DNA from 4 places in the Sphingomonas sp. BL-S-28 genome. Region 3 is predicted to be linked to each of the others. Evidence: riboswitches for the same ligand, from Rfam matches in the RefSeq annotation. Region 3 holds a riboswitch; each other region holds the start of a gene.
The links. Region 3 has a riboswitch for cobalamin ahead of ACZ1JC_RS14145 (hypothetical protein). Riboswitches for the same ligand answer to the same signal wherever they lie in the genome.

Region 1 (2,174 bases), on a different replicon from region 3:
GGGCACCGGCGTATCGACATTGACTGCACCGCGCACGTCGTTGGAGTGGAACCCTCTGCCCCAGTTGGCATAGACCTCAAACTGCGATGTGATTGCGTATGCGGCGGATAACTTCGGCGAAACGATGGAATCGTGGCCCTTGCCTTCGCCAAGATCGGCCGCGGCGGCATCACGCGCGCGCACCGTGTAATGGTAGTAATCGCCGCGCAGGCCGCCTGTCAGGCGCAGACCGGCCAGCGGCTTCCACGTCGCTTCGCCGTAGAGCGCGCCTGACAGTTCCTCGACATGATAACGGCCGAGAGAGTAGAGGAATTCGCGGTTCGATGTGCGGTTGACGCCCACGCTGCCGATATGGTCATAGCGATTTTCGGTGCCGACCGACAGTTCCAGACTGTCGGCAATCTGCCATTGCTTGCGGGCCGTCAGCCCTGTCACCCAGCGTTTGTCGAACTGGTCGATCTGGGCGCTGGTGCCGTCGGGATCGGCGTATGTCGGGTTGGAATACATGTTCCAGTCGTAATACTGGGCATAGACATTCGCGCTCCACGTGGCTTGTGTGATCCCCACATTGCCGACGAAGCGCGTCGTTCGGCCCCGTGCCGAAGGATCGGGCGAACAGAATACGTCGTCGCAGATATCCGAGCCGATGATGCGTTCGGGGATCTGTTCGGTCGGCCGCCAGGTCGCGTGATAGGCGTGGAGCGAGGCCTGAACCGTGCCTTCGCCAACGGGAATCGAGTATTTGGCAAAGCCGGCGTAATGGCGCAGGTGTTCGGCTTCTTCCCATGGTCCGTCATAGCGCTTGGCCTGTCCCACGAGTGTGAGATTGCCGCCGCCAAGATCCTTGATCGTGCCGCCGGCAGCCAGGCGGCCGGACTTGTAGGAACCGCCTTCCACAGAGAGCCAGGGCCGATCGAAAGCGTCGATCGTGGTCATATAGGCCGCGCCGGCCAGCGCGAAATCGCCGCCGTCTGCCCTGTAGGGGCCTTTGCGGAAATCCTCGCGCGCGACGATCTCCGGGATCAGGCCGTTGAGCTCCAGATAGCCTTGCCCGTGCCCGTGCGTGCGCAGGTTCATCTGCACGCCATCGATGTAAGTGGTGAAATCGGTGCCATGATCGAGGTTGAAGCCGCGCAGGAAGTACTGATTGGCTTTGCCGCTGCCGGAATGCTGAGCGGCCACCATCCCCGGTACCGCTTCCAGGAGTTCGGCCACGCGTAGCAGAGGCCGAACGAGCAGGTCCGAGCCGCCGACGCTGCCCTCGCTGGCAGCATGGGCCGTGCCGATCTTCGCTTCGCCGCGCCCAAAGACAAGGATTTCGGCAGCCTCGCCGCTTCCGGAATCACTGGCGGACGATCCCGCCGAAGGCGCATCTTCGGCATGGGCTGTCGCACCGACAAGAGCGGCGCCCACGAATAGGCCCGCGCGCAGCACGTTCATGTAGATAGTCATCAAAATTCCCCCGGCGCCTGCGACTGGGGGTGAAGGCGTGCCGCCAACGACGGTCGGCGCGCGTCGACGGCCGGACGCCCGAGGCGACCGTTACGCGAACCGATGCGGCCTTCACCGCTCGTTCGTCGCTCAGACGGAAAAATTACCGGGCCTCGGCCATCCCCTGGACCAAAGCGAGAGCGACCAGACGCCGGCAGGTCTCCTGGCTCACGGGTCAATGCGACGATGCACGGCCTTCCCAGGCCTCGCATGGTTTAGCGTCCGGCCCAGTGGCTGCGGCGGGCGTCCTTGCCCCGCCGCGAATGTACATCGCGCTCACCGCTTACAGTTGCAGGGACAGCCCCGGATTCGAGAGACAAGCTCTCTCACCGTGTTCCCTATTAAGCCTCTTTCGAGGCACCGGCGCGATCTTACCCATCGCCTTTTAAAGGTAATGGATGGCGCCAGCTATCCTGCATCACTCCATCACGCAAGCCGCTGTGACGATCCCACGTTTTTCGTCGCGGAAACGGGCAGTTGGTGACGGCGAACAACCGCCGTTGGCTCGCACTTAAGGCGAGGTCTGCAATTACGGGCGAATTGCTGCTGGCGGCACTACCAGTCCGGCACATTCTCGTTGACCGGTGCCCCGTGGCTGGATTTTCGCAGCGAGTTGCGCCTCGTAGGGCGATTCCAACGCGGCCAAGCCGACAGGGGCAAGCAGCGCCATGGCTATGAAGTCT
Region 2 (2,174 bases), on a different replicon from region 3:
CTTTCCAGCCCAGCGAGATGGCACCCACCGGCACCGTGCCACCTGCTGAGGCATTGAGATTGAGGCTCTGTTCCGGTTCGAGGTTCGGGTTGCCGATCTCGCAGCAGGGATCATTGCCGTAAAGCTGCGAGGCATCGGGCAGCACGAAGGAGGTGCCGCCGTTCGCTTCCACATAGAGGGCATCGGCAAGATCATAGCGACCCGAGACGTTCCAGATCGTCTTCTTCGCGCCATCCGTCCGGTTGTAGCGCAGCCCGGCGGCAAGACGCCCCTTCGACGAAATCTCGTCGGTAGTGCGGACCTGGAAGATGCCCGCGTGGACCTGCTCACTGGTCGGCGCGATCAGCAGCACGTCATCGCGGCCGGAGAAGTTCTGGAAGTCGTAGCCCAGCAGGTATTCAAGGCCGGGGTGGAGGTGCAGCTTCACCACCGCGCTGCCGCCCCAGTCGCGATACCCCCAGAACGTGCCGGCAGGGTAGATCACCTGCGGCTGAAGATCGGGAAGCGAATTGCGGATCTGGACGTAGGCGGTCTTCCAGTCGTGGAAATAGCCCTTGAGGAAGAACTGCACCGTATCGCTGCCGGTGTAGTCGAGCCGGACGCTGGCGATTTCCTCGTTCCGGTCGTTCCTGCTTTCCCGGATGCGCGTGGGCGAGAGGTTGTCCAGCTTCGCCTCGGTGTGCTGGTACTGGGCATTGAACGCCAGATCGGGAGCAACGTCATACTGATATTTCAGGCCCGCCGACCAGAGATCGTAGCCAAGGCGGCGATCGGTCAGGCTGGGCTGGTAGGCGCTGTAAGGCATGTAACCTTCGGACTGGTTGTGCGAGGCATAGGCCACGAAGCGATGCCCGCCCACCGCGCCGCGCAGATAGCCGTCCACGCTGGTCCCGCCCCACGAGTCCACCGAGGCATTGGCCTGGCCATTGAAATCGTCGGTAAAACTGCGCGTCACCACATTGATGACGCCCGCTGAGGCCTGCGTGCCGTAGAACAGGCTCTCTCCGCCGCGCAGCACTTCGATCCGCTCGATCATGCTGGCTGGCAGTGTATCGTTGGGCGAAGTGCCACCGTAGAGGCGGTTGTTCAGGCGAATGCCGTCCATCGTCCACAGAACGTCCTGCGTGCGCGAGCCCTGAAGCGACACGTCGACATAAGTGAACGGACCGTTGCGGCCGCGAATGTAAAGGCCGGGCACCGATTCCAGCGCCTTGACCACGTCCACCGCGCCGCTGTCCTTGATCTGCTTTCCGCTGACGGTGACAACGTCGTTACCGTACCGGGAAAGCTCCTGCGGCAGAGTTTCCTCAAGGCTTTGGCCAGTCACGACGATGGCCTGATCCTCCCCGGTTTCCTCGGCGCCGGCCGGCGTGTTCCAGACAAGACCAAGCGCCACGGCAAGCGCCGTGTGCGAAACGGATGCGAACTTCATTTCATTCCCCCTGTCGAGCGCCATGCGATCCGAAGCAGGGGACTGCCGTTCGCGAACGGCCGGCGCGCCGTCCGGCCGGGCGCCCATGATAAAGGGACGACCGCTCAGCGCACCGTGCGGCCCCTGCCGCTGGTTCGTCGCTCAGACGGAGAAACACCGTGCCCCGGCCATCCCCTGGACCAAAGCAAGAGCGACCGAACGCCGGCAGGTCTCCTGGCTCGCGGGTCATAGCTTGATGCACGGCCTTCCCAGGCCTCGCATGTCTTAGCGTCCGGCCCAGTGGCTGCGACAGGCGCCTTGGCCCTGCCGCGTGATGTGCATCGCGCTCGCCGCTTACAGTTGCAGGGACAGCCTCGGATTCGAAGGGCGAACCCCTCTCACCGTGTTCCCATTTTAAGCCTCTCTCGAGGCACCGGCGCGATCTTGTCCGCCATCCCGTTTAAGGGAAGGCGGGCGCAGAGCTAGCTGGGGTGTGTAATTGGCGCAAGAGTGAACTGTCTGGTGGCATTCGCGAAGACGATGCTTTTTCTCCCGGAAGCTGGCGCTGCCTCAAACCGGTTGAGGCAGCCGATATTCCCGTTGCGATCGCGCCTGTTGAGCGGATACCGTTTCCTATGGCCGCCATGGCATTCGGCCATGGCGCGGCCTCAGCGCAGAAAACGGACTCCGTTCTGAAGCCGACATCGCCATGGAGCTTGTCCCCGGCGCAGGACAGTTGCGTCCTCTCGCGGCAGTTCGGCAG
Region 3 (2,174 bases):
GTAGGTCCGCCGCCCGGTCCAGCCGCGCGGCGAGATCGCCCACTTCGCCGGCCTGCACAAGGCCGAGGTGCCGCTCCGGCAGGCTAATCGCGGTGTCGCGTGCCATTGCGCCAAGCCAGCGCACGCCGGGGGGCACGCCCTGTTCCAGCATCTCCGCATGGCGCGGGCTGCCCACGCGATTCGCCAGCACGGCGGCCACCGTCACGTCCGGGCGGTAGCTGGCAAGGCCGTGGACCAGCGCACCGAAAGTCTGCGCCATGGCCGAACCGTCGATCACCGCCAGCACCGGCACGCCGAACCGGCGGGCGAGGTCTGCTGCGGAAGGATCGCCGTCGAACAGACCCATCACCCCTTCGATCAGGATCAGGTCGGCCTCTTGCGCGGCTTCGTGCAGCAGGGCGTGGCATTGCGCCTCACCCACCATGAAGAGGTCCAACTGATGCACCGGGGCGCCGCTGGCGGCTTCGAGCACCATGGGGTCCAGAAAGTCCGGCCCGCATTTGAACAGGCGCACGCGCCGCCCTTCGCGGGCGTGGCGGCGGGCGAGGGCGGCCGTGACCAGTGTCTTGCCCTGGCCCGATGCGGGCGCGGCGACCAGCAGCGCCGGGCAGCTGGTCATCGGCTGCGCTGGAGGCGCAAATCGGGACGCGCGCTCACCACCAGTGCCCAGAGCGCGGCGGCAACACCGGCCCACAGCAGCGTGGCCAGCAGGTTGCCGGGGAAATAGCGAACGATGCGCGGCAGGAATCCGGCCAGCGTCGGATCCGCAAAGCGGCCGCCAAGGAAGTAGAACCCGCCGCTCGTCAGCAGGTGCGAGGTGAATGTGGCGGCGACCAGCAGCGCGGCGATCGCGGGCAGGGCGGCAAGGCGATCTCCCCAGCGGGTGGCGGCGAAACGGCCGGCGAACCACAGCACGGCGTGCCCCGGCAGCAGCATCCAGTAGGCGGGCGTGAAGCAGAAGCCCGAACCGCCCAGCACCCGGATTACCACCACGTCAATCGCGAAACCGAGCGTGAACAGCGCGGCGAAGGCGGAAATGCGGCGCACGAAGAAGCCCAGCACGAAGAAGCTGGCAAGGTCTGTATCGGGCAAATGGACCAGGTGGCTCAGCGAATGGCTGCGCGTCACCAGCATGAGCGCGGCCAGCGCGGCGAACACGTAAAGGTCAAGGCGGGCGAAGGCAGGTTTGGCGGCGGCGTTCATGGGCAATGGTCTCCCGGCAAAATGGAAGGAAGGCGCGTGCACGAAAGGTCCCGGGGCGATATCGCCGGGGCGAGTGGATCAGCGGATCGGTGTCATTTCGTACAGGCTCCCTTCGACACGACATGCGGCTTGTCGTCTCGCCAAGGCGGTTCCCGCGATGGAACCCCGCCCCGTCCGCCCGGTACATCCCGCCCGCGCGAAGGATCGACAGCGAAGGGCCGGTTTCCTGACTTGCCGGATCGTCGCGCCTTTCCGCCGCCTTCTCGGATGCCTTTCGGCCCAATGGCATATGGCGGGGCGCATCCCCGGCTACAGTTGCGGGAGCAGTGCCGGCCTGCCGCGAACGTCGCCGCGGCCCCGGGCTTCCCGATTAAGCCCTTTCGGGCACCCCTTGCGCCGCCCCGCCTATGGCACTTTGCGCAAGGGCGCAAGCGTCGCACACTTGCCAGCCGGCTTCCCGCACGATAGTTGCCGCGCCGCGACAGGTTCCCCGCAAGGGGATCAAAAGGGAACACAGGTGTAAGACCTGGGCTGCCCCTGCAACTGTAAGCGGCGAGCCGTTCGGCCATTTCGCCATTGGGGGCCAAGCCATTGAAACCGGCGCAATTCCCGAGAAGGCGGCTGAACCGGCACCGACCCGCGAGCCAGGAGACCTGCCCGTCGCAGTCGTTCTTCGTCCGGACAGGGTGTGCCGGGTGAACGGGGGGATTTCCTCGCGCAACGACAGCCACTGCTCCGCCGGACCAGCGCCGGCGCGGGGTACGCCGTCCGAGCGCCCGGCAGCGATGCCGAGCGCGCGCCCGCGTGTTCTTCGTGCCGCTGCCTTTGGCTGGAGCTTCGACGACTGTATCGAAGGAAATGCCATGAAGTACCCCATTCTCACCGCCGCCAGCCCGCTTGCGCTGGCACTCGTCTCCATCGCCGTCCCCACCGTCGCCCGGGCTGCGGATGCCGCCGATGCCGGAGCTGAT
Region 4 (2,174 bases), on a different replicon from region 3:
GCGGATGCTGGGTGCGCCTTCCGGCATTCGCGCCGCAGCGCCCGCGAAGCAGGCGAGTTCGCTGTCCGCCACGGTGAGGATCACCATGTCGCCGGGAGACTGGTCGAGGTCGATCGCCTCCTCGCCGCCCGAGATCGTCCCCGGTGTGGCGGACAGCAGGTGCATCAGGCGTCTACAGTACCGAGAACCCCGGCCAGCCCCGCCTCGATGGCAGCGCGGTCCAGCCCCTTCTGGCCGATGACGACAAGCTGGGTGCGGCGCACTTCCTGCGGCAGCCAGGCGCGGTCGTAGAAGTGCTGGATGCGCGGGCCGACGGCCTGCACCACAAGGCGGCTGGGCTTGCCGCCGACCGCGACCATGCCCTTCACGCGCAGAATGTCGTGTTCCGCGATCAGGTCCTTCAGGCGGGCGAGAAGTGCGTCGAGATCGGCTACATCGCCGCCAGAAACCACGAAGCTGTCGAAATCGTCATGGTCGTGGTCCTCGTCCAACCCATCGATGTGGGAGGGGCGGGAATCGAGATCGTCCTCGGCCGCGGCAGTGATGCCCAGCAGCGCGGCGATGTCGACAGCGCCGTGATCGGCGCGCACGATCTTCACGCCGGGGCGTGTCTCGGCCAGCACCAGCGTCTCGACATGGGCGAGGGCATCGGCGTCGACGAGGTCGGTCTTGTTGAGCACGACCATGTCGGCGCAGCCCAGCTGTTCCTCGAACAGTTCTTCCAGCGGGCTTTCGTGGTCCAGCATCGGATCGGCCGCGCGGGCCGCCGCCAGCGCTGCCTCGTCGGTGGCGAAGCGGCCGGCCGCGACGGCATCGGCGTCGATCAGGGCGACCACGCCGTCAACGGTGGCACGGGTGCGGATGTCGGGCCACTGGAAGGCCTTTACCAGCGGCTTGGGTAGGGCAAGGCCGCTGGTCTCGATGATGATGTGATCGGGCTTGTTCTCGCGGTCGAGCAGCTTCTGCATGGTCGGCAGGAAGTCGTCGGCGACGGTGCAGCAGATGCAGCCATTGGCCAGTTCGACGATATCGTCTTCCGGGCAGGCTTCGTCATTGCAGCCCTTCACCAGTTCGCCGTCGACGCCGACATCGCCGAACTCGTTGATGATGAGGGCGAGGCGGCGGCCCTTGGCGTTCTGCAGCAGGTGGCGGATCAGCGTGGTCTTGCCGGCGCCAAGGAAGCCGGTGATGACGGTGGTGGGAACTTTGCTCAACGGTCTTCTCCCGCGCGCCGGTAACTCGAAAACGGGCGGAGCGTCTCGCCGCGTCCGGATGCCCGAAACGCGACGCCCGGCCTGCGACGACGGACAGGCGCGCGCGCCCGACGTGGCATGCCGTTGCGGCCCCGGCCGCATGCATCACGTCGCTCAGACGGAAGAGTTACCGTGCCTTGGCCATTCCCTGGGCCGCGGCAAGAGCGACATCGCGCCGGCAGGTCTCCTGGCTCGCGGGTCATCACGCGATGCACGGCCTTCCCAGGCCCCGCATGATTTAGCGTCCGGCCCAGTGGCTGCGGCGGAAATCGTCGTCCCGCCGCGAATGTGCATCGCGCTCACCGCTTACAGTTGCAGGGACAGCCCCGGAATTGAGCGCAAAACCCGCTCTTACCGTGTTCCCGTATTAAGCCTCTTGCGAGGCACCGGCGCGATCTTGCCCGCCGCCGTTGGAGCGGCAGCAGACAGGCAGGCTCCTAGCCTTCGCGACCATGGCCCGCAAGCCTGCATCCGGACGGCGCATTCGGCTGCGGCATCATTCCGCACCGGCGTTCCGGCGATGCATGGCTATTCCACGTCAGTTTTAGGCTTCGGGCGATTGACTCGACCACCGCCAACGCCTAGCAGCCGAATTTGTGCGAATGGCTCGCAATAGCATGTCGGAAGGTGGTCTACGCGTGAAAACAACGACTTCATCCGGCAAACCATTCGGCCCGAGTCCGGCCGATTTCGCGGCGGTGCTGCGCTTGGCGCGCGTCGCTCGGTAACAGGCAGAACAGGCGCCATGGCATCTTCTGCAACCGGCATTACCAGGACGAACCTAGCAGCCAGGCTGCTGGCGGCGATACCGGCCAACTATGCGCTGTCTTCACTGGCCACGGCCTGCATCGCGCGCGGGCTGGCGCACGGCATGGGCGTCGCGCCGGCAGAGGCGAGCGTGGCGGGCACTCTGCTGTCGTT

Region 1: it holds a riboswitch for cobalamin, as region 3 does, so the genes downstream of both, ACZ1JC_RS01895 (TonB-dependent receptor) here and ACZ1JC_RS14145 (hypothetical protein) in region 3, are expected to answer to the same signal.
Region 2: it holds a riboswitch for cobalamin, as region 3 does, so the genes downstream of both, ACZ1JC_RS01745 (TonB-dependent receptor plug domain-containing protein) here and ACZ1JC_RS14145 (hypothetical protein) in region 3, are expected to answer to the same signal.
Region 4: it holds a riboswitch for cobalamin, as region 3 does, so the genes downstream of both, cobW (cobalamin biosynthesis protein CobW) here and ACZ1JC_RS14145 (hypothetical protein) in region 3, are expected to answer to the same signal.

Annotation. Positions count from the first base shown of each region.
Region 1 is NZ_CM145483.1:424,249-426,422, forward strand. Features, by position in the region: gene ACZ1JC_RS01895 (TonB-dependent receptor) at 1-1,452, opposite strand, end outside; cobalamin riboswitch at 1,628-1,871, opposite strand.
Region 2 is NZ_CM145483.1:390,235-392,408, forward strand. Features, by position in the region: gene ACZ1JC_RS01745 (TonB-dependent receptor plug domain-containing protein) at 1-1,432, opposite strand, end outside; cobalamin riboswitch at 1,619-1,864, opposite strand; gene ACZ1JC_RS01750 (hypothetical protein) at 1,903-2,174, shown strand, end outside.
Region 3 is NZ_CM145484.1:1,137,837-1,140,010, forward strand. Features, by position in the region: gene ACZ1JC_RS14140 (cobyrinate a,c-diamide synthase) at 1-619, opposite strand, end outside; gene ACZ1JC_RS14145 (hypothetical protein) at 616-1,203, opposite strand; cobalamin riboswitch at 1,403-1,612, opposite strand; cobalamin riboswitch at 1,670-1,878, shown strand; gene ACZ1JC_RS14150 (TonB-dependent receptor plug domain-containing protein) at 2,067-2,174, shown strand, end outside.
Region 4 is NZ_CM145483.1:1,906,274-1,908,447, forward strand. Features, by position in the region: gene cobN (cobaltochelatase subunit CobN) at 1-165, opposite strand, end outside; gene cobW (cobalamin biosynthesis protein CobW) at 165-1,214, opposite strand; cobalamin riboswitch at 1,414-1,659, opposite strand; gene ACZ1JC_RS08090 (hypothetical protein) at 1,999-2,174, shown strand, end outside.